Regions from separate parts of the Neisseria sp. SLRRB23 genome, predicted to be linked through region 1. Evidence: predicted binding sites of a transcription regulator. Region 1 holds the regulator's gene; the other holds the start of a gene.
The links. The regulator FNR, encoded in region 1, switches genes on or off when oxygen is low (the NO sensors DNR and NnrR bind a similar motif). The targets are predictions, from matches to a motif close to TTGATNNNNATCAA.

Region 1 (3,145 bases):
TCTATCATGCCGAAAAATCAATTCCGTGTCATTACTTTAGGGGGATTTTTTCCATATCGCACGATTGCCGTTGCACAAAAACAACAAACACAACGGCAAAGCCCCATACCGTACCGGCAAGAAAATATGATAAATTATAAACAATGTTCAGCTACCCGACACAGACCGACACCGACCCGCCATGAAATTACAGCAATTAAAATACGCCTTAGAAGTTTACCGGCACAACCTGAACGTTTCCGAAGCGGCCGAAGCCTTATTCACATCACAACCCGGCATCTCCAAACAAATCAAATTGTTGGAAGAAGAAATCGGCATTCAGATTTTTATCCGCAGCGGCAAGCGCGTGGTTTCCGTCTCTCAGCCGGGCAAGGCGGTTTTGGATATTGCAGAACGTATTTTGCGTGATGTACAGAACATTAAAAATATCGGCAGCGAGTTTACCGGACACGACAGCGGTTCGCTGACGGTAGCCACAACACATACTCAGGCGCGTTATGCCCTGCCCTTGATTGTTGCCGATTTTGTGAAACGCTATCCGAAAGTCAACCTGACCATCAAACAGGGAAGCCCTGCCGCCATCGCACGTATGGTTACCTCAGGCGAGGCGGATTTGGCGATTGTTACGGAACGTATAGACGACCACCCCGAATTGGGAAGACTTTCCTGCTACGACTGGACTCATGCGGTTATCGTACCGAACGACCACCCCTTGCTCGAATGCAGAAATCCCCTCCGCATTGAAGATTTGGCAAGATTTCCACTAATTACTTATGAATTTGCGTTCAACACGGGCAGCAGCATTGCACGGGCATTCGCCAAAGCTCGTTTGGAACAACCCGATGTCGCATTGGCTGCAGCAGATACGGACGTATTAAAAACTTACGTACGCTTGGGTTTGGGCGTGGGATTGATGGCAAAGATGGCCTACAACCTGGATACGGATGACGATTTGCAGCTTGTGGATGCGGCACACCTGTTCGAGCCGTCGCCGACGTGGATTGCTTTGCGCAGCGATACTTATTTGCGCGGATATGCCTACGACTTTATCCAAGCGTTTGCGCCGCACCTGACGCGCGAGAAGGTGGACAGGATTCTGTACACGCCCATCAGCGAGGATTTTTCGATTTAGGCGGTTGCCGGTTTTCAGACGGCATTTTGCGGCAGATAAAACAAACAGGGCAGATGTTTTCTTCTGCCCTGTGTTTATTGAGAATGCCGTCTGAAATGTTCGTACAGGTTAATCAAATGGCGTGCGAGCAGCCGGACACCATTTTTTTCAACACCTGCAGATTGAGGATCTTGATGTGTTTGTGTTCGACGGAAATCAACCCTTCCTGATGAAATTTGGATAATGTGCGGCTGACGGTTTCAAGTTTCAGCCCGAGATAACTGCCGATTTCTTCACGAGACATGCGCAGGATGAAATCGTTGGCAGCAAAACCGCGGGAATAAAGGCGTTGGGAGAGGTTTAACAGAAAGGCGGCAATCCTCTCTTCTGCACGCATATTGCCCAAAAGCAACATCACGCCCTGATCACGCACAATTTCGCGGCTCATCATGCGGAAAAAGTGGGTACGCAGGCTTGGGATATTCTGACCGAGCTCTTCGATATGGGTAAACGGTAACTCGCATACTTCGCTGTCTTCCAAGGCGACCGCGTCGCAACTGTGCACATGGGCACAGATGCCGTCCATGCCGATGAGTTCGCCCGACATAAAAAAACCCGTTACCTGATCACGTCCGTCCTGACTGGCGACGGTTGTCTTGAAGAAGCCTGCACGGATGGCAAAGAGCGAAGTAAAGGCTTCGCCGGCACGGAACAGGTATTCGCCTTTTTTCAGGCGGCGGCTTTGGCGAATAACGGCATCGAGTTGGGTAAACTCGTTGGGTAGTAATCCGACAGGTAGACAGAGTTCCCGCAGGGAACAGGAAGAACACAGCGTTTTCATCTGATGTGTAGTATTATGCGAAGTCATACCGTACCTTTTTGTGCGCTTTGCCCCATCATGATTATGTGTTTATTGACACATATCAAGACAGGTTTATCATACTGCGGCATTCTACCAAACTATCCAAAATTTGACTAACATCATAAAATTGAACACGCACCATGAAAATTATACAGATACAGAACAATCACAATGCCAATAACCGTCCCGAGTTTGACCGCGAACTGATTGCCAGCCTGCCGTCCAGCGGTCCGCGCTACACCTCCTACCCTACTGCAGACCGTTTCCATGACGGCTTCCGAGAAGGGGAGTACATCAAAGCTTTACATTTACGCAGTACGGGAATGTTAAATAAACCGCTCTCCCTTTACATTCACATCCCCTTTTGCAATACCATCTGCTACTACTGCGGCTGCAATAAAATCATTACCAAAGACAAGAGCCGCGCCGATGCCTATATCGAATACCTTGAAAAAGAAATGGAACTGCTCGCTCCACATCTGAACGGACGGCACCAGCTTGCCCAACTGCACTTCGGCGGCGGCACGCCAACCTTCTTAAGCGACGACCAAATCGAACGTGTTTTCCGCATGATCCGCAAACATTTCGAGTTAATCCCCACCGGCGAATATTCCATCGAAATTGACCCGCGCAAAGTCAGTCGGGATACCGTCCTCATGCTCGGCAGACTCGGTTTCAACCGTATGAGTGTCGGCATTCAGGATTTCGACCCCAAAGTGCAGGCGGCGGTCAACCGCATCCAAAGTTACGAAGAAACCAAAGAAGTCATCGATGCCGCCCGTGAAGCAGGGTTTAAATCCGTCAGCGTCGATTTGATTTACGGCCTGCCGCATCAGACTTCCGAAAGCATTAAAACCACCATCGATACCGTTTTGTCGCTTGATCCCGACCGCCTCGCCCTTTATCACTACGCCCACTTGCCGCATGTTTTCAAACCACAACGCCGCATCGATACCGCCGCCGTTCCCGACAGCGAGGAAAAACTCGATATGCTGCAATACTGCGTCCAAACCCTGACCGAACGCGGCTACGTCTTCATCGGCATGGATCATTTCGCCAAACCGGACGACGAATTGTCTGTCGCCCTCGAAGAAGGATTGCTGCAACGCAATTTCCAAGGTTACTCGACCTATGCGGATTGCGACCTGGTTGCCATCGGTGTGTCGTCCATC
Region 2 (3,145 bases), on a different contig from region 1:
GATACATATTTTGCGACAACGTATCTTATGGTATATACCATATACTACAAAAAATATCGGAATAAGCATTAGTAATAAAAATGAAAAAATAACTAAATTATTAACGAATTCCATTAAATAGCTCTCCGATACTTGGTATATTATTTTATGTTATTTTTTATCCGTATCCTTTGTTGTCCTAAATCATAACCATAGTTTGTTCAAATGCCGTCTGAATCCTGTTTCAGACGGCATTGCTTATTTTTTGCCCGCGATGTGTTCCACCGCCGCCTGCGCGCAATACAGACCGAACGAAGCGGTAACGAGCATACTTGCGCCGTAGCCGGCGCACGACAAGCCCTGCGGTGCGGCATCGGCAGAACACGCCACGCCCGATTGCGGCGGCGTGATGTTTTCGGTTGAGAACACGCACGGCACGCGCATTTTGGCTTTCGTATCGCGGCTGAAGCCGTAGCGTTTCCGCAAGGTGTAGCGCAGGTTGGCAAGCAGCGGGTCGTGGGTTACGCGGCTCAAATCGGCGGTTTGGATCAACGCCGGATTTTTTTGTCCGCCTGCGCCGCCGCTGAGGACAAACGGTTGTTTGCGTTCCACAAAATAAGCCGCCATTGCCGCTTTGACGCGCACTTGGTCGATTGCGTCGATGACGAAATCGAAGCTTGTGCCGAATATTTCGTCCAAATTGTCTTCGGTAACGAAATCTTCAATTTCAAACACTTCGCATTGCGGATTGATTTGTGTAATACGTTCGCGCAAGGCGGTAACTTTTGCTTTGCCGAAGTCGCCGGTCAGGGCGTGCAGTTGTCGGTTGACATTCGATTCGGCAACGTTGTCCAAATCAATCAAAGTCAAACGCCCGATGCCCGTCCGCGCCAAAGCCTCGACCGCCCACGAGCCGACACCGCCCACGCCGACTACGCAGACGTGTGCCTGTGAAAAGTGCGCCAAGGCAGAGTCTCCGTAGAGTCTGGCGATGCCGCCGAAGCGTCGCGAAGAGGTCAAAGCGTTGTCGGACATGGTCGAATCCTGCAAGATTGCGTCAAATCAAAAAGTGAACGAAAGCCGGCAAAAAATGCCTGACTGCACGGAAGCGGCATATTATACTGGAAAGCAGTCAGGCTGTTCGGCTGTTGTATAAAGCCCGACGGCGGGTCTATAATGAAACGGCGCAGACTGCCTTTGCGCAAACCTGAAGAGACGGCACCGTGAGACGGTGCAAAAGGAGAATACGATATGTACAAACATCTGGTCGTTGCCGTTGACGGCAGTGAAACTTCCATCAATGCCCTGAAACATGCCGCCGAACTTGCAGGAGTCAACAGCGCGCGCCTGACTTTGGTGCACGTTGCCAATCCTGCCGAATATATGGCGCTTGCCCCTGAATTTTTGCAACACGAGAGTTACGAGGCAGCCGCCATTGCACAAGGCAACGAGGTTTTGGATGCCGCCGAGCGCACCGCCCGGGAACTGGGTGTGGAAAATACCGTCAAACACCTGCTGGTTGCCAATAAGGGTGCGCGCGAAATGGCGCAGGATTTGGTCGATTATGCCGATGAAAACGGTGCCGACCTGCTGGTGTTGGGCACGCACGGACGTACCGGGCTGATGCACCTTTTGATGGGCAGTTTCGCCGAAACGGTAATGCGCCAAAGCCACCTGCCGCTTTTGATTATCCGCAGCAAAGCCGAAGAGGCGTAGAAATTTTCAGTTTGAAGGCCTTAAATGTGATTTTTCATATTTAAGGCTTTTTAATTTATCTGTTTTTAACGGGAGGGCAGTATGCCTGATTACATCCGCACCTCACGCGCCGCCGACAGCCTGCGCGATATCAAAATCACCCCTTATTTCCTGCCGCATACGGACGGTTCGTGTCTTATTGAATGCGGTAATACCAAAGTTATCTGTACCGCTTCCGTGGATGAAAATGTCCCACCGTTTTTGCGCGGTAAAAACCAAGGCTGGGTAACGGCGGAATACGGGATGCTGCCTGCATCCACCGCTTCCCGGATGCGCCGCGAAGCCTCGGCGGGCAAACAGTCCGGGCGCACGCAGGAAATCCAACGTTTGATCGGGCGTTCGCTGCGCGCGGTCGTGGATATGGAAAAACTCGGCGAACGACAAATTTTGATTGATTGCGATGTGATTCAGGCGGACGGAGGCACGCGCACGGCTTCGATTACCGGTGCGTTCGTCGCGTTGCAAATCGCCGTCGGAAAATTGCTTTCAGACGGCATATTGACCGAAAACCCCATCCGCGAAGCCGTTGCCGCCGTATCCGCAGGCGTAGTGAACGGCGTGCCGCTTTTAGATTTGGATTATCCTGAAGACTCCGGCTGCGACAGTGATGTGAATATCGTGATGACCGCATCGGGAAAAATCATCGAAATACAGGGAACGGCGGAAGGCGCGCCATTCAGTTTGGAAGAATTGGGCAAACTGATCGGATTGGCCGAACAAGGCATAAGAGAGCTGGTGCGATATCAGCAAAATGCATTGTCCGTTGCTTAATTATTGTCCGTATGCCGTCTGAAAACCGTTCAGACGGCATTTTGTCAAAAATCTGAAAGAACAGGTTTTTTGCTGACCGCTGTCAAACGGCAGGCGGGAAAGCGCAGTCCGTTCTTGAACTTCATGTAAAAAATAGTAATAATAGCCGCTTTTCCAGCAAACCATGCTGCCCGACCAACCCTACACAAGAAAGCACGAAACATGGCGTTAATCGTACATAAATACGGCGGCACATCCGTAGGCTCGCCCGAACGCATTAAAAACGTAGCCAAACGTGTCGCTAAAGCCCGCGCCGAAGGACACGATATCGTTGTTGTCGTATCCGCGATGAGCGGCGAAACCAACCGCCTGGTTGCGCTGGCGCACGAAATGCAGGAGCATCCCGATCCGCGCGAATTGGACGTTGTCCTCTCCACCGGCGAACAAGTAACCATCGGCCTTTTGGCGATGGCATTGAAAAATATCGGCGTGGAAGCCAAAAGCTACACCGGCTGGCAGGTCGCCCTCAAAACCGATACCGCCCACACCAAAGCCCGCATCGAAAGCATTGATGACGAAAAAATGCGCGCCGACCTTACCGCCGGCAAAGTCGTCATCGTTGCCGGCTTCCAAGGCATCAGCAGTGAAGGCAATATTTCCA

Region 2: the regulator FNR is predicted to act here: its motif matches at 1,032-1,045, upstream of ACRPFF_RS03870 (universal stress protein).

Annotation. Positions count from the first base shown of each region.
Region 1 covers NZ_JBPBFH010000030.1:4,386-7,530, reverse strand. The annotation lists gene ACRPFF_RS08605 (CysB family HTH-type transcriptional regulator) at 182-1,132, shown strand; gene fnr (fumarate/nitrate reduction transcriptional regulator Fnr) at 1,245-1,979, opposite strand; gene hemN (oxygen-independent coproporphyrinogen III oxidase) at 2,114-3,145, shown strand, end outside.
Region 2 covers NZ_JBPBFH010000010.1:29,171-32,315, forward strand. The annotation lists gene ACRPFF_RS03860 (hypothetical protein) at 1-114, opposite strand, end outside; gene ACRPFF_RS03865 (tRNA threonylcarbamoyladenosine dehydratase) at 238-1,014, opposite strand; gene ACRPFF_RS03870 (universal stress protein) at 1,231-1,695, shown strand; gene rph (ribonuclease PH) at 1,777-2,505, shown strand; gene ACRPFF_RS03880 (aspartate kinase) at 2,707-3,145, shown strand, end outside.